DNA from 3 places in the Paenibacillus thiaminolyticus genome. Region 3 is predicted to be linked to each of the others. Evidence: riboswitches for the same ligand, from Rfam matches in the RefSeq annotation. Region 3 holds a riboswitch; each other region holds the start of a gene.
The links. A riboswitch is a leader RNA that binds a small molecule or an ion and turns the genes downstream of it on or off. The one in region 3 is predicted to bind thiamine pyrophosphate.
Positions count from the first base shown of each region.

Region 1 (10,135 bases), 540 kb from region 3:
TCGCGGAGGCTATCGTGGAGAACCTGGATCTGTCGGCGGCTTCGATCCAGAGCGCGGAGATTGCAGGTCCGGGCTTCATCAACTTCCGGATGGACCGGCCCTACCTCTATGATGTTCTCCGCGAAGTCAGCGAGCAAGGCGACAATTACGGACGGATCGGTATGGGCGCCGGTCAGCGCATCCAGGTGGAGTTCGTCAGCGCCAATCCGACGGGGAGCCTTCACCTGGGCCATGCCCGCGGGGCGGCCGTCGGCGACGCGCTCTGCAATCTGCTTGATTTCGCTGGCTATGAGATGACGCGCGAGTATTACATTAATGATGCAGGCAATCAGGTCAACAATCTGGCGAAGTCGATCGAATGCCGGTACAAGCAGGCGCTCGGGCAGGAAGCGGACATGCCGGAGGACGGCTATTACGGCGAAGATATCAAGGGCTTCGCCCAGGAGCTCGTCGAGAAGGAAGGCGATCGGCTGCTGAACCTGCCGGATGCCGAGCGGCTGACGTTTTTCCGCAGCTATGGCCTGGACAAGGAGCTGGATAAGATCAAGCGCGATCTGGGACGCTTCGGCGTACCGTTCGACGTCTGGTTCAGCGAGACCTCGCTGTATGAGAACGGCGAAGTAATCAAGGCGCTGGATGCGTTGAAGGCGCGCGGCAAGGTGTACGAGCAAGAAGGCGCGACCTGGCTGCGGACGACCGAGTTCGGCGATGATAAAGATCGCGTGCTGATCAAAAATGACGGCTCATACACGTATTTGACGCCGGATGTGGCCTATCATATGGATAAGTATGATCGCGGGTACGATCAGATCATCAATATTTGGGGAGCGGACCATCACGGTTATATTCCGCGGATGAAGGCCGCCATGGAAGCGTTGGGCAACGATCCGGACAAGCTTATCGTGCTGATCGCCCAGATGGTCAGTCTGTATCAGGACGGCGAGAAGGTGAAGATGTCCAAGCGTACGGGCAAAGCCGTAACGATGCAGGATCTGATGGATGAAGTCGGCGTCGACGCCATTCGCTATTTCTTCACGATGCGTTCCATGGACTCGCATCTTGATTTCGACATGGATCTGGCGATCTCGACCTCCAATGAGAATCCGGTCTACTATGTGCAATATGCGCACGCGCGGATTTGCAGTATCTTCCGCCAAGCGGAGGAGCAGGGAATCGCCCGGAAGCCGCTGGCGGAGATTCATCTGGCGAAGCTGACTGCGGAGCATGAGTACGACCTGCTTCGCAAGATGGGCGAGCTGCCGGAAGAGATTGCGGTCGCCGCGCGCGATTATGCGCCGCACCGCCTCATCCGCTACGTCTATGAATTGGCGTCTCTCTTCCACAGCTACTACAAGGCGGAGCGCGTCATTACCGAGGATGCGGAGCAGACCCAGGCACGCCTGGCCTTGCTGGGCGCAGTGCGCACCGTTCTGGCCAATGTGCTCCGTCTCGTCGGCGTATCCGCTCCGGAACGGATGTAAGGCAGCGGCGAAGACGAATAGTAACATGCGATTGAGCCGGTTCCCGCTTGTCGGGGCCGGCTTTTTTGCCGTGCGTGGAATGCCACGATTCTCCATCGTCTATTTCCGGTTCTCAGGTATAATAGAAGCACAATCATCATAAGAGAAGGTGAGGCCCATGGTTCACCTGCTTCCGTTAATGCTGGAGCGGGTCGGTATATTGCTGATTATCGCGTTTGTGCTGTCGCGGATGAAGTCGTTCCGGCAGATCATTCAGAACGAGCATGGCATTGCCGAGAAGCTGATGCTGATCGTCGTCTTCGGCGCATTCGGAATTGTAAGCAATTACACCGCCGTCCAGATTCATGACAATCTCATTTCGACCCAGGCGTGGAGCGCCGGCGTCGATGGTGACAGCGCGCTCGCCAATACGCGCATTATGGGGGTGGCCATCGGCGGGCTGCTCGGCGGGCCTCTGGTCGGGACAGGCGTCGGTCTGCTTGCGGGGATTCATCGGCTGATGCTTGGCGGATACACCGCCTTCGCCTGCGGCATCTCGACGATACTGGCCGGGATAGTCACCGGCCTGATCGGTAAGCGCTTCCGCATTCAGAACCGTTATGCGGCTTGGCATGCGGCCCTCATCGGCATATTAATGGAGGGTGCGCAGATGGGCATCATCTTGCTGGCGGCCGAGCCTTGGAGCCATGCGCTGGAGCTGGTCAAAATGATCAGCGTGCCCATGATTGCCGTCAACGGCTTCGGCACGCTGCTCTTTATGCTGATTATCCAGTCGATTTTCCAGGAAGAGGAACGGACCCGCGCTTTGCAGACCCATCAGGCGCTCTACATCGCGGATCAGACGCTGCCTTATTTTCGCCAAGGTTTGAACGCCCATTCCTGCCGGGAGGCGGCCCTTATTATTTTGAAGGAAACGAATGCGGACGCCATCTCGATCACGAATGAGCATCAGATACTGGCTCATGTCGGGGCCGGGTCTGATCACCATGTGCCGCTCCAGCCGATCTCGACCCAGCTTACGCAAACGGTGCTGAAGGAAGGGCTGATTCATATGGCGAAATCGCGGGAGGAAATCCACTGCCTCAATACAGACTGTGTCCTGCAGGCGGCCCTCGTGCTGCCGCTCAAGGCGCATCACCGGACTGTAGGCACCTTGAAGCTGTATTTCGCCCGCTCCACGCAGCTCGATCAGGTCGAGCAGGAGCTGGGGGAGGGGCTGAGCAAGCTCTTCTCCACCCAATTGGAGCTCGCCGAGGCGGAGCTGCAGAGCAAGCTGCTCCGCGATGCGGAGATTAAGGCGCTCCAGGCCCAGATTCATCCGCATTTTCTCTTCAATGCATTCAACACGATCTCGGTGCTGTGCCGGACCGATCCGGAGAAGGCCCGCGATCTGCTGCAGCAGCTCAGCATCTTCTTCCGCAGCAATCTGCAGGGCGCACGGACGATGCTCATCCCGCTGCACAAAGAATTGGAGCATGTGGAAGCGTATTTGTCCTTGGAGCAGGCGCGCTTTCCGGACAAGTATACCGTCTCGACCGATATCGATCCGGAGCTGGAGGATGTGCTCGTGCCGCCGTTCACGCTGCAGCCTCTCGTCGAGAATGCCGTGCGGCATGCTTTCCCCCGTGGCGCGGCTCCGCTCTGCGGGAGCGTGACCCTGCAAGCGTACCGGGAAGGCGAACAGATGATTCTGCTGACACGGGACAATGGACAGGGCATACCGAAGGATATCCAGGGGGCGCTCGGCAAGCAGGCTGTCGATTCCGCGGAGGGCACCGGAACGGCGCTGTACAACATCCGGAAGCGGATGGCCGAGATATACGGCAAGCAGGCCTCCTTCCGGATAGACAGCGAGCCCGGACACGGGACGACGGTAATGATTGCCGTGCCGATTCAGTTCCATGAATGGAGGGAAGCGTCATGCTGAAGGCCTTTGTCGTCGATGATGAGCCGTTGGCAAGAGATGAGCTGATTTATTTGCTGAGAAGGACGAGGCAGGTGGAGGTCGTCGGCGAAGCGGACACGTTGGAGGATGCCTTGGCGGGAGTGGCTGCGGCGCAGCCGGATGTGGTCTTCCTCGATATTGAGCTGCAGGAAGAGAGCGGGCTCGATATCGCCGGCCGGCTCCGGGAGCTGGAAGCGCCGCCTGATGTCGTGTTCGCTACCGCGTATGATGAATTTGCGCTGAAGGCGTTCGAGCTGAACGCCGCCGACTATATACTGAAGCCGTTCGAGGAGCAGCGGGTGCAGCAGACGATCCGCAAGCTGCTGCGCCTCCATGAGCGGGATAGCTATCCGCCTTCGGCACCATCCGCCGTCCGGGCCGGGATGGCGGAGCGGGAGCGGCAGGAACGTCTGGCCATCACGGTCGACGAACGAATCATCGTGCTGCATGTCGGCGATATCGTCTACCTCGGGTTCGAAGAGGGGAAGACGGTTATCGCTACGTCCGAGCGGAAGTATAAGGTTGGGGAATCACTGACCCAGCTGGAACGGAAGCTGAATCATCCTTCCATCGTCCGCGTGCACCGGGCGTTCCTCGTTCATCTGGATCGCATCGTAGAGATTCAGCCGTGGTTCCATTCGACCTTCCATCTTCAGATGCAGGATGGATCCCGCATTCCGGTCAGCCGCACCTACATGAAGGAATTGAAGCAGCTGCTCGGGATGTAATCGCTTGCAATTCGAAGGTTCCTTTTTGCAATTGAAACGGCATCTATCGCATTCTGTCATGAAAATGAAGCAGCGAAGCTTTCATATTGTATGATGACTCCAATACGATTGCAGGGAGTGGTTCACATGAATGCGGTAACGATTGTGATCGGATCGATATGCATCCTGATGATTGCATACCGGCTGTATGGAACGTTCATGGCGGCCAAAGTGCTTAAGCTGGATGATTCCAAGCCGACCCCGGCCCATGAACTGAATGATGGCAAAGATTATGTCCCCACCAACAAATGGGTCACCTTCGGTCATCATTTCGCCGCGATCGCGGCGGCAGGGCCGCTCGTCGGGCCGATACTGGCGGCGCAGTTCGGATACCTGCCCGGCCTGCTGTGGCTGCTTATCGGCGCGGTCATCGGCGGCGCGGTGCATGATGCCGTCGTCTTGTTCGCCTCGATGCGCAAGCAGGGCAAGTCGCTCTCCGAGGTCGCGAAGGACGAGCTCGGTCCGGTAGCCGGCTTCTGCACCGGCCTGGCGATGCTCTTCATCATTACGATTACGATGGCCGGGCTCTCGATGGTCGTGCTCCACGCATTGGAGCATAACCCATGGGGCACCTTCGCCGTAGGGATTACGATTCCGATCGCGATGGGCGTCGGCTTGTTCTACAAGAAGACGGGGAATCTGAAGCTTGCGTCCACCGTCGGCTTCATTCTGCTCATGACCGGGGTATTTCTCGGACCCCAGATCCAAGGCACCGTCCTGGGAGACTGGCTGACGCTGGACTCAAGTACGCTGGCGATCCTGCTGCCCATCTATGCGTTCTTCGCTGCCGCCTTGCCCGTCTGGCTGCTGCTGGCGCCGCGGGACTACTTGAGCAGCTTCATGAAGATCGGCGTCTTCATCGCCCTCATCGTTGGTGTCTTCATCATTAATCCGGCCATCCCGTTCCCGGCCGTCACAGAGTTCGTAAATGGAGGCGGCCCGATACTGGCCGGTCCGGTCTGGCCGTTCATCTCGATCACGATTGCCTGCGGAGCCATCTCCGGCTTCCACGCCTTCGTCGGTTCGGGCACGACGCCGAAGATGATCAACCGCTGGAGCGACATCAAGGTAGTCGGCTTCGGTGCGATGCTTGTCGAATCGCTGGTTGGAATTATGGCGCTTATTGCGGCGGCGGCGCTTCAACCGGCTGACTATTTCGCGATTAATTCGACGCCGGAAGTGTTCAAGACGCTGGGAATGTCGACCGTGCATCTGCCGGAGCTGGCGCAGCAGATCGGCCTCGATCTCGAAGGACGGACCGGCGGAGCCGTTACCTTGGCCGTTGGGATGACGTACATTTTTACCAAGATACCGTGGTTCAGCCACTTGTCATCCTACTTCTTCCAGTTCGTCATTATGTTCGAGGCGGTGTTCATTCTGACGGCAATTGATGCCGGCACACGGGTGGCCCGCTATCTGATTCAGGACTTCTTCGGAGACATCTATAAGCCGCTGAAGCAGGTGGACTGGGTACCGGGCTCCATATTCGCCAGCGCCTTGGCTTGTCTCATGTGGGGATACTTGCTCTTCTCAGGAGATATCGGCTCCGTCTGGGCGCTCTTCGGCGTCTCCAACCAGCTGATGGCATCGATCGGACTTATTATTGGCGCGACAGTGATTCTGAAGATAGCGGATAAGCGGAGGTATATGCTGACCTGCCTCATCCCGCTCGCCTATTTGTTCGTCACGGTCAACTATGCCGGCTACTGGATGGTCAAAAATGTGTATCTTAACCCGTCAGCTTCCGGGTATAGCGTATTGAACGCCACACTGTCCATCATTATGCTGGTGCTCGGCATCATCATTATGGTATCCGCCATCAAGAAGTGGATTGAACTGTGGAACGGGCCGCGGGCGAATCTCGAAGCGCTTAACGTGACATGAACGGTTCAGGAGCGCTTGTCCGGCAGACGCTTCGGCACGCAGGCAATGAATCGGCAAGAATAGTTTGACAAGATTGGCAATCACGGCTAAAGTAGGACGTGATAAGGAACTTTATACGAAATCCGCTGGGGGAGCCGCGCAAGGCGGCTGAGACAAGAGATGCTTGGACCCTTTGAACCTGATCCGGTTAATACCGGCGTAGGGAAGTGGAGACGGCCTTCACAGGTTTGAATTCACGCTCATTTTACGAAGACTTGGCGAAGCCGCTCCATTTCGGGGCGGCTTTTTTGTATGGCCGCGCCGGCGCCCCTGGTTTGGATTTCCCCAAAAATGTGGCGGAGGTGCTGAGTATGGCCTGCTTTACCGAAGAACTCCGGCGTACGGCGGATCCGATTTTTACGGCGATTTTTGCCCATCCGTTCGTTCGGGGCATTGCGGAAGGAACGTTAGCGAAGGAACAGCTTATTCACTATGTCAAGCAAGATTTTGAATACTTGAACGCTTTTATCCGGGTATACGGGATTGCGATCTCCAAATGCGACCACCGCGCCGCGATGGCTCTTTTTAACGAGCAAATTTCGTTTATTTTGGACAGCGAGACCCATCCTCATCAAAATTTTTGCGATGTCGCCGGGGTGACGTACGAGGAGCTGCAGGGCTACGCCTTGGCCCCTTCAGCCAATCACTATGTCAACCATATGCTGACGGTCGCCCATGGGGGAACGCGGGAAGATATCGTGGCGGCATTGCTGCCTTGCCCGTGGACGTATACGGAAATCGGCCGCAGGCTGCTGGAGGAAGTGAAGCCGGATCCATCCCATCCGTTCTATGAATGGATGCATTTTTATGGAGAGCAGGAGAGCGGGATTACGATGCAGCTGCGCCGACTGCTTGATGAGTGGGCGGAGTCTTTACCCGCGGCGCGCAAGCAGCGGCTGGAGGAGCATTTTGTGACCAGCTGCCAGTTGGAATATCTGTTCTGGGATATGGCCTATACGTTAGAGGACTGGCCGGCGCCGATTACGGAAGCAGCACGGGCATGAATCCAAGATGGGCGGCCGCTTCTCGCAACAGTAAGGAACGGCTGCCCCTCGCTCATCATATGACGAATACGTTCGTGACCAACGGGAAGAAGATTCATGTAAAGACAAGCAGAACAACAATATCCCGCAAGCTCGCAAGTCACGTTCCCTGCCTGGAACAGGAACAGCCTCTCCGGGAGCAGTTGCTGGCGCGCTTTATCTCCAGGGGGCGGCGCACGCCTGCTCGGCAGCCCATCAGGCCAGTTCGCGGCGATTGTATGCGTATGACCATCCAAGGGTGCTCGCTTCCGGCAGCGCCCAAGGACAAGGCATAGGCGATGGGCTACAGCCGCTCGGCTTCCTTCAGTAGACGGACTATATCTACCTCCCCCGGTACTTTGATCTGGATGTTCCGGGTCTTGCGGCTGCGGATCGGATTCGCCGTCCGCCGGAGCAAGGCCTTGATCTCGCCCGGCTTCAAGCGCGGCCGCACGGCCAGCAGCAGCGCGATCGCACCGCTGATGTGCGAGGTAGCCATCGAGGTGCCGCTCATCTCGTGGTATTGGCCCTTAATCCAGGAGGATACGATCTTCTCGCCGGGAGCGTAAATGTCCACGAATTGCCCCCGATTGCTGAATGGGGCAATCCGCCGCAAGCGATCGGTCGCCCCGACCGAGATCGTCTGGGAATAGCGGGCCGGGTAATCGACAGACTTCCGCTTCGCGTCGTTCCCGGATGAAGCGACGACGGTGACCCCGGATTGATAGGCCTGGGTCACCGCTTGCAGCAGCGACTTGCTGCGGGATTTCATGCCGAAGCTCATATTGATGATGTGCATCCCGTTGCGGACGCACCATTCAATGCCATTGATAATATCAGACACATAAGCAGCTCCGTTCTCATCAAATGATTTCACGGGATGGATCAGGGCGCGGGGAGCCACGCCGATAATGCCGTACATTTGATTGGCCGCAGCTATCGTGCCCGCAATATGGGTGCCATGACCGTTATCATCATAAGGCGGCATGCCGCGGTGAACGAAGTTGACTCCGCGCATCAGTGACTGGCGGAGATCGGGATGGCGGTAATCGGCGCCGGTGTCGATCACGCCGATATGCACGCGGTGGCCGGTGGTCGTTCCCCATGCCTGCGGAGCCTTGATCTGCCGTACGCCCCACGGAATGCCCCGCTCCCAGGTGACCGGCCTGTGGGAAGCGGCTTGAATCGCGATCAACGCGTCGTCCTCTATCGTGAACTCGTTCGGATACCGTGACAGCAGCTGTGCAGCCGATTCAGGAACCGGACAGCTCCAGGCGCGGATGAGCGGAAGTTCGCGGATATGCTGGAGCTCGGGCCGATTCCGGCGAAGCCTGCGGAGCGCCTTACTGAATACAGCGAACCGCTCCGGCCGGTGGAAGCGAATCAACTGCTTCGCCGCAGGCCGTCCGCTGAAGGACATCTCTTGAAGCAACATGTGCAATAAGGCCGTCATATCCAATGTCGAGTCCCTCCCGACAATTCCTTGTGGGGTATCGTATGCCAAGGGGAAGATGGTGGACTGGGGTAGCTGCCTTTTTTGCGAAAGTTAGGCCTTCTTCCGTGTCAAAAGGCGGCTGCGGACATAGGATGAAGAAGAGCCGGCGAGGGGCTTTGCACACGGTAGACGAGGTGTAAACCTGTCTGTGGTGCGGATACAGTCGAACGCGAAGGGATGCCCTTCGCGTTTCTTTTTTTCCATCTAGGGCAGGGGAAGCGGACAGACATGTGGCATTTTTTTGTCCGCGTCGGATAAACTTGCTTTTTCATGGAAAATCGGTTTTACTTAGGTGTGAAACTGGATATGATCGTAATTATCCGTTTGAACCTTTGAGAGAGGATGTGTCCTTATGAGCACCCCGTTGGAATTGAAGTTAGATCCCGACAAAGTGCAAGAAATGCCGATGGTGGATATTGCTTTCCTCGTACTGAAAGCAGCCAACACGCCTTTCTACTACCGTGATCTGATGAATGAAGTTGCGAAGCTTCGCAGACTCAGCGAAGAGCAAATTAATGATGTCATTGCACAGTTATATACGGAAATCAACATTGATGGCCGCTTTGCGTGCGTAGGGAACAATCTCTGGGGCTTGAAGCGCTGGTATCCTGTCGATCGCTCGGAAGAGTCGATGGGCACGAAGCGTCCTCGCATCATTAATGATGACGACGATGATCTGGAAGATGATGATATCTTCGTCGAAGAGGACGACAGCTACAACAATGAGGAAGACTTCGACTTCGTGGATGAAGACAGCGAAGATGATGAAGAAATGTATGTGGATGAAGAAGAAGAGGCCGAAGTAGAAGAGGAAGTCATGATCGATGAGGAAGAGATCGATGAAGACAACCCTGACGAGGAAGAAGAGCCGGATATGGACGAGGATAAAGATCAGTAATCGGAATCCGCTCCTTCGGCTGTGATGGACCGTTTGCTTATGATTCCCGAGCGATCTCCCTGGAGGCGCTTCGGCGGGAAGATAAGCAAACGGGTTTTTAATAGAACCGCTCCTCTTCACGCGGCTCGTCATGCTTCTTGTCCCGCTTGCCGGAGCTGGCCGCTGCCGCCTGGAAGCGGCGGAAATCCCCTCCTACCGATGGGTGTAACTGGATCAGGACGGCGCCCCGATCAATTAGCTGGAAAATCCGTAAACGTTCCCTTGACACGGCATGTCCTACAGAGTAAACTAGCATATGGGCTTTTGATTTGTTTGTAATTGAATAGGTTGATTGACGCTAAAAGATGAAAGTGCCCCGTGACACTACGGGAGTCACTTTTTTATTTTTTTATTGACATTTTTTCATCAATTTTTCTCGTGCAAATGGGTTACGATAACATCAGGCAGCATGTGATTGCTTCGAACCCTGACTCAAGAGTCAAAGCCTCCCGAGAACATGTCTTGTATGCATTTGATCATAGGAGGGTTTCACCAGTGGCAAAGTATATTTTTGTGACGGGCGGCGTTGTATCTTCTCTAGGCAAAGGGATTACCGCAGCGTCCC
Region 1 covers NZ_CP041405.1:3,959,477-3,969,611, forward strand. Annotated here, with positions in the region: gene argS (arginine--tRNA ligase) at 1-1,481, shown strand, start outside; gene FLT43_RS17650 (sensor histidine kinase) at 1,639-3,408, shown strand; gene FLT43_RS17655 (LytR/AlgR family response regulator transcription factor) at 3,402-4,154, shown strand; gene cstA (carbon starvation protein CstA) at 4,281-6,077, shown strand; TPP riboswitch at 6,195-6,299, shown strand; gene tenA (thiaminase II) at 6,428-7,120, shown strand; gene FLT43_RS29740 (hypothetical protein) at 7,117-7,434, shown strand; gene FLT43_RS17670 (S8 family peptidase) at 7,443-8,597, opposite strand; gene rpoE (DNA-directed RNA polymerase subunit delta) at 8,986-9,531, shown strand; gene FLT43_RS29400 (hypothetical protein) at 9,629-9,799, opposite strand; gene FLT43_RS17680 (CTP synthase) at 10,066-10,135, shown strand, end outside.
Region 1: linked by a shared signal. The riboswitch ahead of tenA (thiaminase II) and the one ahead of FLT43_RS15270 (ABC transporter substrate-binding protein) in region 3 are both predicted to bind thiamine pyrophosphate.

Region 2 (10,135 bases), 190 kb from region 3:
CTCTTTTTGCGCATTGGACCAATCCTGGTTCATGCGGTTCACAATGTCATCGAAGGAGGTAAAGCCTTCTTGAGAACGTCCAAGGGCCGTATCGATGATGCGGCGTCCGAATTTCTCGTCATACAGACCAACTTCAGACTGAGACAGAATTTCTTCGACCAGACCTTCTTCGCCTTGTATGGAAGGCAGCTCTACCATGAACTCCACATTATTCTTTTCCATATCATTGAGGGATTCCGGAACCTTGCCTCCGACGACTCCAGGCACGTTGCCTTGCGCTTCGGCATAGCCTGACTCGGTAATGAAAAATTCCACAAACGCCTTCGCGGTTGCTTTGTTTTTGCTGTTGACATTCACAGCCATGCCATAGCCGGCGTTCAGCATAGCTTTGTGGTCGGCATTCGGGAATGGCATAAAGCCTACATCATCCGGATTATCCGCCAAGGAACGTGCATTCGACAGTGCCCAGGAACCGAGCGCCATGCTGCCGATCTGTCCATTGGCAATCATCTGCAATGATTTATCGAAGTCAGAAGTGGTTGGATCCGCTTCGATCAGACCTTCCTTGGTCAGATCGTATAACACATGATACAGAATATAGTTCGGCTTCCCGGCTGCAAAAGGCTCTGGATCATGCGGGAGCGTCTGGTTGCGATAAGCAGAATCATTGGCGATGACTGCCTCGTTCCCTTTCCATTGGGACAGCGGCCAGCCCGCATTGTAATTGCTGTAGTACGGAATCGCAGAAGTTTTTTCCTTGATTGCTCTCATATCGGCCATGAACTCATCCACCGTAGTAGGCCATTCCGTAATTCCGGCCTGCTCGAATACTTTTTTGTTGTACATGATTCCGCTTACGTCGCCGGATACCGGAAGCATATATACTTGTCCGTCATAAGCGCCGCGTTCGGCGAAGGTATACTTTTGCTTCATGTCCTCTACCGTGCCCAGCGGCTCATAGAACTGAGCGAACTTGTCCGCGCTCAAGTTCGGATTATAGAGGACATCGCCATAGTTTTTCGTCGACATTCGCGTTCTCATATTATTGTCGTAATCTTGCACGGCTTCGAATCTAACGGAGTTGACTTCGGGATATTTCTCCTTAAATCGTTTCTCGTAATCTTTGAATAACGTATCAATGGAGCCCGCGTCATTGGTAATGACCACGATGTCACCGCTAATCGAGGATTTGCTTGTGTTGGCGTCCGCGTTTTTGCTCGAGGAGCATCCAGCGATTGAGAATCCTGCCAGCAGTATGGATAGAGCGAGAATCATAGTTTTTTTCATAACCTTGGCAATGACGGCATCAGGTTGCGGCATACCGCCATTACGCTCACCATCCCTTCCTTATTTTTATTTAACTGAACCCGCTGTTAACCCGTTGTAAATGTACTTTTGCAGGGTAAGAAACACGATTAACATCGGGAACATAACGACAATGATGCCGGCCAGAATGATCTCCCAGGACGAGGCATACGGCCCTTTGAAGTTGAACAAAGACGTCGAGATCGTTGCCAGGTCAGCGCTTGGCATATACAAGAACGCGGTGTAGAAATCGTTATAAATGGTGGTGCCGCTAATAATGATGATGGTTACGATAGCCGGCTTGAGCAAAGGCAATATGATTTTGAAAAACACGCGGAAATAGGAAGCGCCTTCAATCAATGCGGCCTCGTCCAAATCTTTGGAGATGCTGTCGATAAACTGCATAAAGATATAAATCGCCATAATATCCGTTCCGATATACAGCAGGATGGGCGCCATCAGCGTATTGAATGCTCCCAGCTGGTTAATGACTTGAAACACGGTCACCTGCATCGTGACTCCCGGTACGAGTGCGGCAAACAAAAACATATTTTGCAGTATTTTTTTGCCTCGGAACTGAAACCTCGAAAACACATAGGCGATCGTCGTTCCCGATAGAATCGAGCCTGTCAAGGAAATGACCATAATAATGGCCGTATTGATAAAGCCGGTTAACAGCTTCCCTTCTACAAAGACCGCTTTATAATTGTCGAAGTTAAGAAAGCTGGCCGGCGGCGCCAGTGGATTCGAATCATAAAATTCGGCGTGGGTCTTAAAGGAACCGAAAAAAACGACGACGATCGGCAACAAAATAATCAAACAAGAAATAATCATCACTGAATACTTCATGACATTGACGGCAAGCTCACGACCTGTTTTTGTCCGTGTATTTTGCATGTTGATCCTCCTACTTCTCCTCTTTCAAGATAAATTTTTGCACCACGGTCATGATGATGATGATGATGAACAGAATCATCGCCATAGAGGAGGCTAACCCGACTTTGTTGTAGTTAAACCCGGTTTTTATCGTCTGGATGACGAATGTCATGCTGCCATTGGCCCCGTTCGTCATAATAAACGGAATTTCAAACACGCTTAAGGCGCCTTTGACAGACAATATAATCTGGATGGTCAACACTGGCTTGATCGAAGGAATAATGATCGATTTGAACACTTGCCACCCATTCGCGCCATCGACATTTGCCGCCTCGTATACGCTATTGTCAATGGACTGCATCGCGCCCAGATACAGGACGATCGCGAACCCAAGTCCTTTCCACATCGATACAAACACCATGGATGGGTTAATCAGGTTCGGATTCCCCAGCCACTGCTGGATCCAACTGTTCAAGCCGAGCAGCGACAGGAACGAATCAAGCACCCCGTCCGGCTGAAAGAAAAACAGAAAGATCATGGCGACGGCTACACCGTTAATCAAATAAGGAAAGAACAGAACGCCTTTGAAAAAATTAGAGAACTTGAGCTTGAAATTTAAAATGGTAGCAATGAATAACGAGAGAAACAAATTGAGCACGGAGCCTGCAATATAATAGAGACTGACTTTGAATACGGAAAAATATTGAGGGTCGTTCAGCACGCGAACATAGTTATCCAGACCGACAAATTCCTTGACGTTGCTGATGCCATCCCAGCTTGTGAAGCTGTACCAGACCATATTCAGCATGGGCCAATACGTAAAGGTCAATAGAAACACGATTGGAAAAACCGTAAAGCCAAGTATCAATATTTTTTTCTGCCGCAAGTACCCATTTTTTGCAAGGGCTTTCATAAAATATCCTCCTTTAAGGTTAGCGATCATTCTCCGAAGAAATAGGTTGACCAATATATGGATTTACTTGTTTGGCATAAAGTTGTTTTTAAGTAATATATGTTTATAAAATTAGTATTATTTAAGTAATAATTATCGAAAACGCTTAAAAAATCAAACAAAAGGCGTTTTATGTTTATTTTTGTCTATGTAATTTCAAGTACTAGCTTATTACTAAGGTTAAACGTTGTCAATAATTAAGTAAAAACAGTTTAAAAAATGTTAATGATAAGGTATGATAGATGAGGAAAGAGTCCATAGCTATAAACGGTTTCAATCCGGAAGTGGTTGCTCTTACTTTATTTTTAATTTGTTTTTCATAAAAAAGGTAGGAGTTGTTACCCGGAAGCAGAAGGTTATTAAAGTAATTTATGGATTCAAAATCGCCTCATATATGGTAAAATACATTCCATGAACAGGAACGAATTCAAATCAGAGAAAGGAATTTCCGCTAATTATGAAGAAAAATGTAACCATGTCTGATATCGCACAACAGTTAAAGGTCAGTACTGTAACTGTGTCCAAAGCGCTTAGCGGAAAAGAGGGCGTAAGTGAGGAGACGCGGCAGAAAATCATGAAAACCGCTGCCGAAATGGGCTATAGTGGGAAATCCGCCGCCAACCCGAATCGAGTGATCGGAGTTGTCGTATCGGAACGCTACATGTGTATTAAAAACTCTTTTTACTGGGATATGTACCAATGTCTTGTGCAGGGCTTGTCCGACATCGGCTGTACTGCACTTCTTGAGGTCGTAACCAAGGTGTCCGAGTCGAATCCGAGTATGCCGAATCTGTTGCAGAACCAGCAGATGGGCGGCTTAGTCGTCTTGGGGAGTTTCCCCAAAGGCTACCTGGATCAGCTCGTGTCCACCTCGCTTCCGTTAGTCTTCCTTGATTTTTATGACTGGCGCTATGATGTGGACGCGATTATTTCCGATAATCTCTACTGCTCGCATCGGCTTACTAACTATTTAATTCAATGCGGCCATAAGAATATAGGGTATGTTGGAAACATATATGCTCTAGGCAATATTCTTGACCGTTATCTTGGTTATTACAAAGCCATGACCGAAAATCGTCTGGACATTCGCAAGGAATGGATTTTGGATGACCGGGATATAGAGGACCGGCTGTTCACCGACTTTGTTCTTCCAGATGAACTTCCTACCGCTTTTGTATGCGACTGCGATGAGACGGCGTATAATTTTATCTCGTTTTTGAGCAAACATCATATTTCCGTGCCGGAGGATATCTCCATCGTCGGATTCGATAATTACATTTATGCCACACAGACGAATCCAAGCTTGACAACGATCGCGGTTGATATCCGGCGTATGGCGGAGGAAACGATTCGAGGACTCCAATACAAGATGGAAAATCCGGCTTCCCGCATCGGAATCAAAGTCGTACCCGGGAATTTGATTGTCCGCGACTCCGTGCAATCACTCTCGACCCCGGAAACATCGCATCACTGATACATCCCCTTCTTGGATAGACTCGCCGCCGGATAAGCGAAGGAGATACGGGGCGGCATCCCGTATCTCAACTCATGTCGGCGGCTACAGTTCCCCCCGGTACAGCCGGACCGAGTCCATGTGCCAGGACAGCAGATAGCATCCGCAGATGCCGCCAATGAGCAGCAGCAGGAGCAGCCAATCCTTCCAGGACACCCGAAGTTGCACGTAATAGGGGCGCTCCCGCTTGCCGGTGAAGCCTTTGGACAGCATGGCGACGGCGACGCGCTCTGACTTGCGGATGGCGGAGGCGAGCAGCGGGATGGCATACCGCTTCATGGCGCGCAGCCGGCCCCGCCAGCCGCGCTCCCGTTCGATGCCGCGCATGCGGTGCGCATGCTGCAGAATCCGCAGCTCCTCCCGGAAGAAAGGGAGGAAGCGGTAGCCTGCGAGGATGCCGTACGCCCATTGCGGGGACAATCTGCACTGCTGCATCAGACTCAGCATGAAGCGGACGGGGTCCGTCGTCAGGATGAAGAGCAGCGACAGCGCCGAGAAGATGAGCACCCGCAGCCCGAGCGACAGCGCTTGATGAAGCACTGCCGCCGTTACCGAGAAGGATCCCCACTCCCATACCACGTCAGAAGATCCGTCCGCCCCCGCGCGGGGAAGCAATATCGCCGTCCATACGTACCCGGCACTCATGATCAGGAACGGCGCGAAGCCGAGCAGCCATTTCTTCCAGGACACGCGGCCAAGTACGAACGTCATCCCTGTGGTCCAGATCAGCGCCAGCAGCGGCGTAATCGGATCTAGGGTCAGAGACAACAAAATAACGGACATGATGACCGCCAAACCCTTAATGCTCGGATTCCAATCCTGCAAACGCAGCATGCTTCTCCCTCCTGCTCGCGATAAGTTCGGCCAGCCTGCCAGCGGCCGCGCAGCGGAGCGGCGGCAGCAGCTGGCAGTCCGCCGCCAGCTCCGCATGCTCCGACCACAGCGTGGCGGGCGGGCCGTCATAGACGGCGCGGCCGTCCCGGAGGACGATGATCCGGTCTGCATACGCGCAGGCCAGCTCCATATCATGCGTAATCATGATGACCGCATCCCCCCGCCGGATCCGTTCCCCGAGCATGCCCATCAGCTCGCGGGTCGTGCCGGCGTCCTGACCGTAGGTCGGTTCGTCCAGAATGAGCAGCCTCTGCTCATCAGTCAGTGCCGAAGCGACGCTCAGCCGCCGCTTCTGGCCCTGGCTGAGCGAGAACGGGCTCGCCTGCGCGGCATTCTCCAGCCGCAGGCGGCATAGCGCATCCTGAACCGCCCGCTCGACCACGGCCGGCGCGATGCCCTGCTGGCGCAGCCCGAAGGCAAGCTCATCGGCGACGGTATCGGTAATGAATTGATGCTCCGGATTTTGGAAGACGTAGCCGATCCAGGTCCGGAGCTCCTTCTCCGCATAGTCGCCGAGAGGTTGTCCCTGCAGCCGGACCGTTCCGGCTTCCGGCTCGTTCAGCCCGGACAGCAGCGAGGCGAACGTCGATTTGCCCGCCCCGTTCGGCCCGGCGATGGCGACCCATTCTCCCGCGCGCAGCGTCAGGGAGATGCCGTCCGCCACCGGGCGGCCGCCGCGCCGGAAGTGCAGGCCATCCGCTTCCAGCAGAGGGCCGGGCTCGGGAGCGCCTCCGGCCCGGACCCCGCCTGCTCTGCCTCCGGCCTGGTCTCCGCCCGTTCCGCCGCCAGACTGGTCTCCGGCAGGCCTGCAGCCGGCCGGCGAAGGCGCGGTCAGCGCCTGCAGCGCGCTGGCCTGGCCCGCTTCGCTCCACCGGGCCAGCTCGGCGGCAAGGTCCTGCTCCGTCAGGACCGCCGCCTGTGCCAGCGGCTCCCCGCCCGGCACAAGCCGCCGCAGCTCGCGGTACAGCCGGAGCGGGCCCGGCTGCCAGATGCCGGCCGCTTCCGGCACCGCGCCGGCATAATACGCGGCGGGCGGCCCGTCGTAAGCGATGGCGCCGGCGGCGTCCATCACGAGCAGCCGGTCCGCCTGGCCGATCCACTCATCGAGCTGATGCTCGATGACGAGCACGGCCAGACCGCGCGCCCGGGCGAGCTCGCGAACGAGCGCCGCGAATTGCCGCCGGGCCGCCGGGTCAAGATTCGACGTCGGCTCGTCGAGCACGAGCAGGCGCGTCTCCATCGCGATCGCGCAGGCGAGCGCCAGCCGCTGCTTCATGCCGCCGGACAGCTCGTGAATCGGCGCCTTGCGCCAGGCGCCGAGGTCCACCGCGGCCAACGCCCCGCTGATGCGCCCGTCCATCTCCTCCCGCGGGCAGCCGAGGTTCTCCAGGCAGAAGGCGATCTCCTCCTCGACCCGCAGCAGGCAGAATTGGCTCTCGAAGTCCTGGAACACGATGCCGGCCGCCCAAGGGGCGTCGCCCGCAGCCCGCTCGGCGACCGGCTTCCCGTACACGAGCACCCGGCCCCGCACCTCGCTGTCGATCGCGTGCGGATACAGCCCGGCCAGGCAGAGGGCAAGCGAGCTTTTGCCGCAGCCGCTCGGCCCGAGCAGCAGCGCCGTCTCTCCGTCGCCGATGCGGACGTCGAGGCCGGACAGGATCGGGTCCGCGCCCGCCTCGAAGGCGAGCGTCAGCCCCTCGGCTTCGATCGCCGCCACGCGCTCATCCATGTGCTCATCCACGCGGCTTCCATTCATGCAGCTCCCATTCACGCAGCTCATGCGGCGCGGGTGCCTTCCTTCGCGATCGGATAGCTGCGCAGCACGCCGGTCCGCTTCAGCGACTGCGCGATCCCGTGGCCGAGCAGCCCCGCGATGAGCGCCCCGCTGACGCAGCGGACGGCCAGCATCGAGATGACGAGGCCGGTGGAGTAGGCCCCGAAGCCGCTGCGGAAGTAGCCCCACGCGAAGCTGAACAGGGCCGCCCCGACCCCTGCCAGCATCAGCGTCTTCAGGCTGTAGCTGCGGTAGCGGGTGGCGGCGAAGGCCGCTTCGGCCCCCAGCCCTTGAATGAGGGCGGACACGATCAGGATCGGCCCGACGGCGTTGCCGATCAGCACCTCGACGACGCCGGCCACCGTCTCCGAGATGACGGCGGCGCCCGGCTTGCGCAGAATCGTGGCGGCGATGATCGACACGATGAACCAGATGCCGAAGATGACCTCATAGCCCATCGGCCCCATGAAGCCGACCAGGACATTGCCTACCTGGAAGAATATCAAATACACAACGGCAAAGACGACAGACAACGAGCTGAGCATGACGATATCTTTTAATTTCCACTGTTGCATCGGTATATGGCTCTCCCTTCCGCTTCCCGCGTTCATGACTTCCGGCTCGGACTGTGCGCCGCAATATTCGCCGTCAGCACAATATGAGTGCTGTCGCTTGTCCGCGCCTGCTCGAAGGCGTGCTCCAGCGTCGCGAACACGTCATGCGCGTCGCCCTGCAGCCCGCTTGCATAATGAACCCCCTTGGTGAAGGTGCCCTCCTCCCGGGCAAGGCCGATAATGTCATAGATGGTATCCATATAATCCGGCGTGCCGAGCGGGTAGAGCGAGAACTGCGCATCGGTCTGGACGGCGATGAGGCGGGAGCGCTCTTCATTCAGGCGATGGTCGTCCTCCGTCATGTAATAATCGGCTTCGCTGTCGCCGGGGCATCCGATCGAGAAGGTGGCATTCAGTACGGTATGGACGCCGGACTTAGCGCAGTGGAGAAAAATCGATTTCACCACATCGAACACATGCTCCGCCTTGCCGCGGACGCAGGTGCTCACCTCATCTGTCTTCGACCATACTTTGGACAGGTCCGTTGCCTCCAGGGCGCCGAGAATCAGCTCCACGAACCGATCGCTCATCGGATAGAGCGAGAATCGGCAGCCGGCGATCTGGCCGGTGCCGCACATTGTTTTTTTCATTGCGAATTCCTCCCGTATCTGCGAATGATCGTAAAAACAGCAAAAAACCGCACCTCCGGGAAGTGCGGTTCGCCATACGGAAGAACGGCTGCCAGGAAGGAAAGCCCCCTTCGGCGAGCGCGAATCATCGTAATCTACCTACACTTCCCCACGCTAGTATTATCTAGTTCGGGTCATAAGGGTTAACAGCGATCCGCTGTCTCTCAGCCTGCGAGCAAGCACCCCTAGTGTTCACGGATATGCGGTTGGGATTGCCTCTTTTACGCTTCCCATTATACCGGGACCGTCCTGAATGTAAAGACTCTTTTCGAGAAAACTGCTTTTTCATCGTTCCTCCGGGCGATCTTTCGCTATAATGAAAAGAAGAAATTGAATTCGCTTGGAATCGAGAGAATACGAGGGAATCTCCATGAATGCAATGACGAACGGCCTGACCCTTCCCGGTTATGAAGTGGATAAAATTATATATGAAGACCCTTACCTGTACGTCTGTTATGCCTATGCGGCGAAGCGGGGGCACCCCGCCCTGCTCAAGGTGGTCAAGGAAGGCAGCCGCACCATTATCGAGAACGCGAAGCTGCTGCATGAATATGAAGGCACCGCTCGCGTGCCTGTCGACGGGATCCTGCGGCCGGTGACAGTCGTGCCGCATGGCCACGCCCTGATTCTGGAGTATGAGCCGGTGAACGGGGTAACCTTGCGGAGCTACTTCGAGATGCAACCCGTATCGTGCAACGAGTTCCTGGAGCTGGGCATCGGCATGTGCCGGATGATCGAGGCGCTTCACCAGCAGCAGGTGCTCCATCTCAATCTCAAGCCCGATACGATCCTCGTGCAGATGGTGACGAAGCGAATCTATGTGACCGGCTTCGGGTACGCTTTGTTCTTGCAGCAGGGCGAGCGACAGCCGATGAAGCGCCCTCTGCTGGAGGGCAATCCGATCTATCTGTCCCCGGAGCAGACCGGGCGCATGAACTGCGACCTCGGCCCGTATTCGGATCTGTACTCCCTGGGCGTGACCTGGTATGAGCTGCTGGCAGGAGAGCTGCCGTTCGAGGCGGACAACGCGCTTGCCTGGTCGCATGCGCATATGGCGCGGCGCCCCGTGCCGTTAACCGAACGGAGGCCGGAACTGCCGCCAGAGCTGGCGGAGATCGTGATGAGGTTGCTGGAGAAGGACCCGGAAGCGCGCTATCCCGATGCGCGCATGCTGCGCGTCGCGTTGGAGGAATGCCTGGAGGGGCGGCGGAACAGCCGTGCATCGGAGCTGCCGGAGGGAACATTGCGGGATCAGGCCGCGCCGGCGCGGCAGTTATCGGTGACGGCGCTCTACCCTGTCGACCCGGGGCCGGGGCGCATCCTGCCTCACCCTGCGCTGGGCCAGGCCGGTGACGCTCCGTTATTCGGCTTGACCGGACCGTTGGCGGGGGACGATAGCGGCGGCTATCCGCAGACTCTGGATCTGGCGGCGGTCGTCCAGTCATCCCACTGCTTCGCGGAGGGCTGGGAGGGACGGGGACTGGCGGAGAAGCTGCTCGCCACGATTGTGATGCAGGCTGGAGCGGGGCAGGGGTATCTCATCGTCCTGCGGCAGGGCGAGCCTTACGTGGAAGCGTC
Region 2 covers NZ_CP041405.1:3,611,563-3,621,697, reverse strand. Annotated here, with positions in the region: gene FLT43_RS16060 (ABC transporter substrate-binding protein) at 1-1,320, opposite strand, end outside; gene FLT43_RS16055 (carbohydrate ABC transporter permease) at 1,354-2,202, opposite strand; gene FLT43_RS16050 (carbohydrate ABC transporter permease) at 2,213-3,094, opposite strand; gene FLT43_RS16045 (LacI family DNA-binding transcriptional regulator) at 3,591-4,607, shown strand; gene FLT43_RS16040 (energy-coupling factor transporter transmembrane component T family protein) at 4,692-5,480, opposite strand; gene FLT43_RS16035 (ABC transporter ATP-binding protein) at 5,446-7,320, opposite strand; gene FLT43_RS16030 (ECF transporter S component) at 7,317-7,889, opposite strand; gene FLT43_RS16025 (YkoF family thiamine/hydroxymethylpyrimidine-binding protein) at 7,922-8,518, opposite strand; TPP riboswitch at 8,647-8,754, opposite strand; gene FLT43_RS30520 (protein kinase domain-containing protein) at 8,928-10,135, shown strand, end outside.
Region 2: linked by a shared signal. The riboswitch ahead of FLT43_RS16025 (YkoF family thiamine/hydroxymethylpyrimidine-binding protein) and the one ahead of FLT43_RS15270 (ABC transporter substrate-binding protein) in region 3 are both predicted to bind thiamine pyrophosphate.

Region 3 (10,135 bases):
ATTTCTCGTACTCCTCGGGCCGCCAGCGGATGACCATCCGCTCCAGCAGGCGAATCGCTCCGAACATCGCCAGACTGAGCAGAATGATGACGACGATGCCGAGGAACATCCGGTCGACGCGGTAGGCCGCTTTTTGCAGCATCATATAATAGCCGATGCCCCGATCCGTTCCGAGCCATTCCGCGATCACCGCTCCCATCACGCTGTAGGTGGCGGCGATCTTCAAGCCCGAGAAGACGGAGGGCAGCGCGTGCGGCAGCTCCAGCTTCCAGAACAGCTGCGCCCGGGTCGCCCCCGTCATGCGCATATAATGAAGCATCGTCCGATCCGTCTGGGTCAGGCCGTCCAGGGCGGCGACACAGACCGGGAAGAAGCAGACGAGCGCGATGACGACTACCTTCGGCAGCAGGCCAAAGCCGAACCACAGCATCAGCAAGGGCAGCAGCGCAATCGTCGGCACGTTCTGGCTCAATATAATGAGCGGATAGATCGCGCGCTTCAGCCAAGGAAGGGGATGGAGCAGGCAAGCGAGCGCCAGGCCGATCCCCGCTCCGGTTCCGAAGCCGATCAGCATCAGCTTCAGGGTAGCCAGCGCGTGCAGCAGAATGCCGCTGCCGTTGGCCGCCGCTTCCCGCGCAATATCAAGCGGGCTCGGAAGCATCCATTTCTCCACATCGAACAGCATGACGCCAATCTGCCACGCCAAGATGAACAGCAGCAGGGCCGCCACGGGCGGTCCCGCCGTTGCAAGCCGTCTTTTCATCCCGCCGCCACCTTCCTGCACGTTCCTGCCGCACCTATGCCGTTCTTCCTCCTCATGCCAACTCCTCCTCTCGCTGCTGATCCCGCTCTTTATGCCGATCCCGGCTCGAATCATTCGTCCCGGAGAGGGCACACCCTTGCACGGATTATCCGCCCTCAATTATCTAACGCCATCATCGCCCGCTGTCATCGCCCGTTCCCTGAGCAGCGTCTGCCTCAGGCTTCAGGCAGGAACTCATTCGTGAACGCCTTGTCGATATCGATTGGCTTCTCCATCAGCTTGTTCTGCAGGAGCCAGTTCGTATAGTTATCCCACACTTCCCGCTTCTGCTCTCCCCAACGCGGGGCATCGTCGCGGTATTTCGGGCTGAGCCAGCGCTGGCTGGCCATAACCAGCTCCTTGTCCAGGTCAGGCACCTGCTTCAATAAAATCTCTGCCGCCTGCTCCGGATTGTCAATCGCATACTGATATCCCCGGGAGACCGCCCGCATGAATGCCTTGACCAGCTCGGGATCGGACTCGATCAGCTTCTCGCTTGTGGCGATGACCGGGGTGTAGTAGTCGAGCGCATCCGAATATTGATTGACATACATCATATCGATCGGCTCGTTGCGCAGCTCGGCCTCAATGCCCGTCCACCCGTAGAAGATCCAGGCGAAATCAATATCTTTTTTGACCGCCGTAAAAAAGTCGGCAGAGCCCATATTGATATTCTTGATCTTGTCGTAGTCGGCGCCCTCCTGCTGCATGAGCGTCCGCAGCACCATTTCTTCCACGGGCGAGCCCCAGCCCCCGTACGTCTTGCCTTCGAAATCTTGTGGCGACGTAATATGCTTGTCCTTCGGGGCAGCGAACCCGGACGTATTATGTTGAATAATGGCCGCCAGAGATACGATCGGCACATTCTGCGTGCGCGCCAGCGTAATGCTTTCTTGCACGCTGACCCCGAATTGCGCGGCGCCGGACGCGATCATCGCATCGGCTCCGCCCGTGCCGGGCTGGATAATGTTCACTTTTAGCCCTTCCGCTTCGAAGTACCCCTCTTGCTGGGCGACATACACCCCGGTATGGTTCGTGTTCGGCGTCCATTCCAGCACGAACGTAATCTCGCGCAGTTCCTTCGGCGCTTCGGCGCCTTGCCCCCCGTCTCCTTGCGGCGTCGGGGCAGCGCCTCCTCCCCCGCAGGCTGTCAACATGAACATGAGCGCCAAGGCAAGTCCAAGCGCTCCTCTTTTTACTGCACGCATGCTTCTCATCCTTCTTCCTCTTCCCCTTTCCGATTCGCCCGTCAGACGGGCGGTACAGATGGCCATGCTCTCTATCTGGCAAAAGATCGGTTGACCCGGCAAGAATACGCCCTGCCAAGGCCCCTCCCTCTTGAGCGGCCGCGTAAGACATTGCGCGGATCCAAAAAAGCGCCCCTCATCGGGGCGCTTACGCTATCCATTACCTATGCGCATGCATGGCGGCAGATCGAACTGAACGGCGCGTTCCATGCAAGAGCAATCCGTCTGCACGACCGCGTCTTGAACACGAATGCGGTGCATCGGAATCTCCGACCACAAAGGAACACACCCACCGTTCGGCGTGGTGCGACGCCATTCTCATTCCTACGCTGGCATTACCCAGATCAGGTGTAAGGGTCAGTATCTTCACGGGATACGATCTCAGCCGGCCTTATTCCAGCCCCCCCTAGTATGCATATTCAGTTGCCGTGTCACCTGCAATTATATCCCTGCTTCGCTCCCTTGTCCAGTCGTTAGGCAGCACCAGAAGCGCATGTTCCATGCCTGCCCTGTGACGAAGCACATAGCGAGCCGCCTTCAGCTCGGTTACCATATCCCCGGGAGGGATGTCTTTATGAAAAAACGACTTGTATGGGTTGGAGCAACCGCGATCGCCCTCATCTTCGGAACTGCGGTATATGCTTCCGGTTCCGGCAGCGACGGCAGCGGCTACGACCAAATGCTCCCCCATATGAAGCAGATGCACCCGGACATGACCGATACCCAGCTGGAGCAAATGGTTCAACACTGCCACGGCGCGGATCGCGAAGCTGTCCGCAGCCAAGGCATGATGCGCAGGGGCATGATGCATGATCAGATGATGCAGAACCGACACTGGTATTGATTGGTTCATCAATCATCAAATGAAGCAAGGGGTTCCAGCCGGGAATAGACGGAGGAACCCCTTTTTGGTGCGGTGAACAGGGACATGGACTGCGCTAACGGGGTTTTGACGTTCTGCTATGAACGGACTTTCTCCAGAAAACGTTCCATGTGAAACATGGCGCAATTTGTCAAAAATGCTCGCCGGCCAGCCTGTCTTTTTCCATTCACAAAAAAGCCGCCCGACTCCGCATCTTGTGTGCGAAGCCAGGCGGGTATCTCTCCTGCAACTAATCATCTGTCCATGCTGCGTTCCGCGCCAGCGGACGATTCCATTCCCGGCACGCGGAAGCTTCTCGCCCAATACAAAAACGGCGTTGACGCTACCGACAGCAGCAGCTTGACGACATAGGTCGTCAACAAAATTTGAATCCACACATCCCATTCGTAATAGCCGGCAAACGCGATCGTGCAGAAGACGAGCGAGTCCGCCAATTGGCTGATTCCCGTGCTCCAGTTGCTGCGAATCCATAGCTGGCCCGACTTGGGAAACCGTTCCCGCAGCATGCTGAACAGCTTGACGTCGAGAAATTGACTGACGAGATAGGCAGTCAGGCTTCCTGCGGCGACCCGCGGCATCAAGTCGAAAATATGCGCCAGCGACGCCTGCGCCGTCTGGGCAATCTCATCTCCTTGCGGAATGAAGGCCAGGGCCATCTGCATGATAATCGTCGTCATGATGAGCATGAAAAATCCAAACCAAACCGCGCGGCGCGCTTCCTTCGGTCCATATTTCTCGTTCAGCAGATCCGAGGTCATGAACAGGCTGGCATTGGCCGCGTTCCCCAGCGTCATCACGATGCCGAACATCTCGATCGTCTTGCCGACCTGAATATTGGCGACGATGGTCATGACGCCGACCCAGGCGAACAAGCCATTCTTGCCGAACAAACGGTAGCACAGCAGAAAAAAGCCGAAATTGGCAAGGACAAACAATATCCCCCATATAAAATTGAACATTCGGTATTCCCCCTAGTTTTGATTACGCGGGATGGTTGCGAACCGCGGTGTGATGGCACACAGGGGTATACTTTACCATAGACCAGGTCAATTGCCAATGCCCACAACTCCCTGCTTTCCTTCCCTCACTCTCCTCGTCCGGCCTGCCGCCCGTCATTTGCGCAGCAGTTTATTCGCCTTGTCCGTCGCCGCCTGCAGCGCTTCGTCGGGTGTCGCCTGGCCGAGGATGACCCGTTGAATCTCGGTCATGATGACCTCCTGCAATTCCTTATAACCGGGGACCATCGGACGCGCCTTGCCATATTGGAGCTGATCGATCGCGACCTTGAAGTTCGGATCTTTGACAAAGGCCTCTTTCAAGGTGTCCGACTCCAGCGCGGCCTTGCTGACCGGCATATACCCCGAGCCTTGGGACCAGCGAATCGTCTGCTCCGGAGCGGTCATCCACTGAATGAACTTCCACGCCGCCTGCTTCTTCTCCGGGGACGATGCCGCCAGCACGGCCAGGTTCGCGCCGCCCGTCGGAGCGCCATAGTCCTTGTTAGCCGGCAGGAAGGCGGTCCCGACCTCGAATCCGGCCGTCTCCTTCAAGCCCTTCAGATCGCCCGTCGACGTGAAGATCATGGCTACCTGCCTGTTGACGAAGTCCTGCTTAGCCACGTCCCAGGCGTTGTATTTCTCGCCCGGCGGATTCTTCATGATGCCTTCCTTAATCATGCGCGACCAGAATTCGAGCGGCGCCTTCCCCGCTTCGTTCAAAAGCGCAAGCTGCTTATTGTCCTCCGTCAATATGCTGCCGCCGCTCTGAAATACAAGCGCTTCATAGAACCAGATGTCGATCGGCGTGGAGAAGCCGTAGCGAACCGTCTTCCCCCCTTCCTGCTTCGTCAGCTTGCGGGCGAATTCCTCCAGCTCCGCCCATGTCTTCGGGCCCTCCGGGTTGAGCCCCGCCTCCTTCAGAAGCGTCTTGTTCACGTAGAGCAAAGGCGTCGAACGGTTGAAGGGGATGGCGTACAGCTCATCCTTCCAGTAGGAGTTGCCCATCAGCCCGTCGATATAGTCTGTCTCCGCGCCTTGCGTATACGGCGACAACGGCTCGATAACGCCCGCGTCCGCGAACGCCCCGACCGAAGCGACCTCGATCATCGTGACATCAGGTTGATTGCCTGCCGCGACGGCGGCCAGCACCTTGGAATGGTTCGTATAATAATCGCCCTGATAGGCCGGTCGGACGAACACTTGATCCTGAGACGCATTGTAGTCAGCCGTCATCGCTTCAATCAGTTCGCCATTCGCCCCGCCCAGGGAGTACCAGAAGTCAATCTCTACAGACGTGCCAGCAGCCGGTTCGGAAGCGGTCTGCGCCGCCGGCGCCGGGGCAAGGCCCCCTTTCTGAGAATCCGCTCCGCTTCCCGAGGACGTGCCTGCTGCCGTCCCGCCGCAGCCGGACAACAATGCCGCCGTCCCCATCATCATCGCCAGCACGGCTGACAGCATTCGCTTCCCACGATAGACCTTCGAATTCATCCTTCTTCATCTCCTTCACGATTGATTGATGCGCGATTGATTGATGCACGATTGTTAGATGTGTGAATGTTTGATGTGTGATTGATTCCTGCAAGAAGCTTTATTTGGTGGTATACACGAAAGCCTTCATTATATGCCGCTGTGCCAGCACGAATAGCAGCAGCGCCGGAACGACAAGCATCAGATTGCCCGCCATCAACACATTCCACGCACTGATGCCTTCCGTCTCCTTCAGCATCGCAATGCCGACCGGAAGCGTCCGCATCGCGGCTTGATTCGTCATAATAAGCGGCCAGAAATAATCATTCCAGTGGTAAATGAGGCTGAACAGCGCAAACGTCGTCACGGCAGGCTTCGCCATCGGCAGCGCGATGCGCCACATTATCGTCCATTCGGTGGCATGATCGAGCCGGGCCGCCTCCATCATATCTTCCGGTATCTGCATGAATGCTTGCCGGATGAGGAAGATGCCGAAGGCGCTCGCGCCGAAAGGAAGAATTAACGCCCACAGCGTGTTGATCAGATTCCACCCGCTCATCTGCACATAAATAGGAAGGAACACGACCTGCGACGGGATCATGAGCGCCAGCAGCACGAGGCTGAAGAGCACTCCCCTTCCCTTGAAGCGGAAGCGGGCGAAGGCATAAGCCGCCGGAATGCCGGTAAACAGCTGCAGTGCCAAAATGCTGACGGCAACAATCACATTGTTCAGCACATAGCGGCCGAACGGACCCGAGTTCCATGCCGCCGCGAAATTGTCCCATCTCCATTCCTGCGGGATCCACGCCGGCGGGAATTGCAGCACCTCCGGCTTCGATTTGAAGGCGGTCACGAGCATCCACAGGAACGGAAAGAGAAACATGCCTGCTATCAATGCGAGCATGAGGCCTTCCAGCAAGCGGAACGGCCATCGGCGGACCAGATTGTGCATATTGGCTGCCTCCTTTTCTTGCTTTTAGTGGTAATGGACCCGGCGCCCGAGCAGAGCGAAATGCGCGAGCGTCACCAGTCCGACGGCGGCCAGCAGCAAGACCGATCCGGCAGCGGCATAGCCGCCGTTGAAGAACTCCATCCCTTGCTCGTAAATGTAGTAGACAAGCATGTTGGTGCTGTTCACGGGGCCGCCTTGAGTCATGATGCTGATCGTGTCGAAGACCTGAAAGGAGCTGATCGTATTCATAATGAGAAGGAAGAACAGACTTGGCGACAAAAGCGGAATCGTAACCTGGCACACGACGCGCCAGCGTGAAACGTTATCCAGCAGGGCGGCTTCATGAATCTCGCGCGGGATGCTCTGCAAGCCGGCAATCAGCACGATCATGTTGTAACCCACTCCCTTCCAGAGCGCGACGAGAATGAGCGAAGGCAGAGCAGTGCCCGGATCCGCGAGCCAAGGCAAGCCGGGAAGGCCGAATGCTTCCAGCACGCTGTTCAGCAGGCCGTACTGGGGATCCATCATCCACAGCCACAAGATCGATATGGACACGAGGGAGATGATATGCGGGCTGAACAGCATGCCCTGAATGAGCCCGAATCTCCGCGCCGGACGGTTCAGCCACAAGGCCAGAAGCAGCGCCAGAAGCAGTCCAAGGCCGACGGTAGCCGCCGTGTATATCGCCGTATTGGCGATTACATGGGCGAAGTCGGGATCCGCGAACAGATCGCGGTAATTGGTCCAGCCGTACCAGGAGCGGCTCGACAGATTGAGCAGGGACCAGTCGAAGAAGCTGAGAACAAAGACGGACAGCATCGGATAGAAAAAGAACAACGCGAGGAACAGAAAAGCCGGGCCGATATAAGCGTAGGGCCGGATTCGCTCCCAGAGGCGGCGGCGCCGGACGGCAGCATCTTGCTCCTGCACAGCCTTCCGTGTCCGCTCCGCGGACAGCAGCGCTCCCCGACCGGGCATTACAGTCGATTTCACGATAGGCACCCCCCAATCATTAGCTTCGCAGCGGCATGCTGCCAGTCCATGGACGCTTACCGCATGGAATAAGAACAGCCTGCCATCTTCCCCAGCATAGCGAAGAAATGTAAAGCCAGTATTAGAGGCTTGTAAAGGGATCCTGCATTTCATGCAAAGAAATGATGAAGCCGCAGGGCAGCGAAACGCTCCAGCCCCGAGACGAGGAGTTCGGCATCGGCGAGCGTGCAAATTCCGTAAACCGTGGTTGCCCTGCCCGAATCTGGTGTAAATATGGTGAATAAGCTGGAGCGAATAAGCATTGCGGTTTCGTTCCCGATTGTATAAGATGGGAGAAAGTTCGAAACAATAAGAAAAAAACATAAGAAAAAACACAATTTTAATATTTTTAAATTTTAGGGTTGACTGTGACATATATCACATCTAATATTTGGTCTTGATGTTACAATCATGGTGTAAAACGGTTAGTTAAATTTTTCACAAAGTATTTTTGAACAATGAAAAGAATGAAAAGGTGGGGACGGGTTATGAAAAAGAAACTTGCATTGCTTTTGTCTGCTGTCTTGGTAGTAGGTATGCTGGCAGGCTGTGGAGATAAGAAAGAGGAAACGGCACCGCCAACCGAGACGGAGACAACGGCTCCGGGGGCAGAGCAAGGCCAATTTAAGGATGGCACATACCATGCCGAAGCTGGCGACTTCGATGAGAAATCCGGTTGGAAAGATACATTGGATATCACTGTTAAAGACGGTAAAATTGCAGAAGTGAACTGGGACGCCGTGAACAAAGAAGGCGGAAAAACGAAAAAAGAACTGGGCGAAGAGTACGGCATGAAGAAAGCCGGTTCCGAACTGGAATGGAACGAGCAAGCGAAGAAGATGGAGGATGAGCTGATTGCGAAGCAAGATCCTGCCGCTATCGCAGTGAAAGACGATGGCACCCAGGATGCAATCTCCGGCGTATCCATCCATGTCAACGGCTTCGTGAAGCTGGCTGAGGAAGCTCTCGCTTCGGCTAAGTAATCTAGCTTCGATTCAGGATTGAATATAGAGCTCCGCAGTAAGAGAGTACGGTGGCCTACGGGCACAGATGACGCTGATGGCCTTCATCCTTGCTCTCCTGCTGTCGGGGCTCCCTTCATGATATGGTTTAATTTTGAACCAACGCAATTCATACTACATCGTTACGCAGGGGTGAAACCATGAAAGAGATCGTTGTGTTGGGCGCAGGCTACGGCGGCGTCCTGACGGCGAAGAAGCTGGCCAAACGCTTCAAGAAGGATCAAGATATCCGAATTAGGCTGATTGACCGCAAGCCGTTCCATACGATGATGACCGAGCTGCACGAGGTCGCTGCAGGACGGGTTGACGAAGATGCCATCAAGATGGACCTGAAGAAAATTTTCGCAGGCCTCAAGGTGGAGATCGTCCTCGACGAAATCACGAACATTGATTTCAAGAGCAACAAGCTTCAGGGAAAACGTGACACGTATAAGTACGACCATCTTGTTATCGGTACCGGTTGTAAGCCGTCATTCTTCGGCATTCCGGGCGCAGAAGAGCATTCCTTCTCGCTGTGGTCGTTCGAGGATGCGGTGAAGCTGAAGCAGCAGATCCGCCAAATGTTCATGGACGCTACGAAGTTAAGCGATCCGGACAAGCGCAAGCAAATGCTGACCTTCGTCGTCGTCGGCGCCGGCTTCACCGGCGTGGAAATGATCGGGGAACTGGCGGAATACCGCGAGCAGCTGTGCAAGGAATTCTATGTCGATGAATCCGAAGTTCGTCTCGTCGTGGCCGATATGGCACCGAAGATTTTGCCGATTCTGCCGCAGAATCTTATCGACAAAGCGGATAAGTATCTCCGCAAGATGAAGGTCGAGATCATTACCGGAACGAAAATCTCCGGCGTGACCCCGAACTCGGTTATTCTTGGCGAGGACAACGAGATTAAATCGAGCACGGTCATCTGGACGGCCGGGGTCGAAGGCTCCGATCTGGTTGGCAATCTCGACGTGCAGCAGCAGGGCCGCAAGCGCATTTTGACCAATGACAAGCTGCAGTCCGTTGATTATGACAATGTGTATGTTGTCGGCGACAACATCTTCTATATTCCGGAAGGCGAAGAGCGGCCAGTTCCGCAAATGGTCGAGAACGCCGAGCACTCCGCCGGCCTCATCGCCCACAATCTCGTATGCGACATCAAGGGCGGCACGCAAAAATCGTATAAGCCTGCCTTCCACGGCACAATGGTCTCCATTGGCGGACGCTATGGGGTTGCCGCCGTCGGAACGCCGAAGAAGCTGTTCCATTTCTCCGGCTTCCTGGCCATGTTCTTCAAGCATATGATCAATATCGTGTACTTCTTGCAAGTACTCGGCTTTAACAAGATCTGGACTTATCTCATGCACGAGGTCTTCCATATCGAGAACCGCAGAAGCCTCGTTGGCGGCCACTTCTCCAAGCGTTCGCCGAACTTCTGGCTCGTGCCGCTTCGCATCTATATCGGTGTCATGTGGTTAATGCAAGGTTGGGAAAAGGCGGCGAAGCTGCTGAAGGATCCTTCCCAAATGTTCTTGATTCCGCCAAAAGCAATGGATGGCGTCACGGCGGCTACGGAAGCGGTCGATGCAGTCCATTCGACCGTAGACGCCCAGACGGCCGCATCGGCCGTAGAGGGAGCAAGTACGGCTATCAAGGCCATTCCGGTGCCGGATTTCCTCAAAAGCATCGTCGATTGGTCGATGGATCTGATGTTCTATACGAGTGACGGCGGCTACACGACGATGGCTTA
Region 3 covers NZ_CP041405.1:3,423,108-3,433,242, forward strand. Annotated here, with positions in the region: gene FLT43_RS15265 (ABC transporter permease) at 1-763, opposite strand, end outside; gene FLT43_RS15270 (ABC transporter substrate-binding protein) at 979-2,010, opposite strand; TPP riboswitch at 2,354-2,466, opposite strand; gene FLT43_RS15275 (FAD/FMN-containing dehydrogenase) at 2,624-2,893, shown strand; gene FLT43_RS15280 (queuosine precursor transporter) at 3,166-3,891, opposite strand; gene FLT43_RS15285 (ABC transporter substrate-binding protein) at 4,045-5,418, opposite strand; gene FLT43_RS15290 (carbohydrate ABC transporter permease) at 5,519-6,349, opposite strand; gene FLT43_RS15295 (carbohydrate ABC transporter permease) at 6,374-7,342, opposite strand; gene FLT43_RS15300 (FMN-binding protein) at 7,870-8,364, shown strand; gene FLT43_RS15305 (FAD-dependent oxidoreductase) at 8,544-10,135, shown strand, end outside.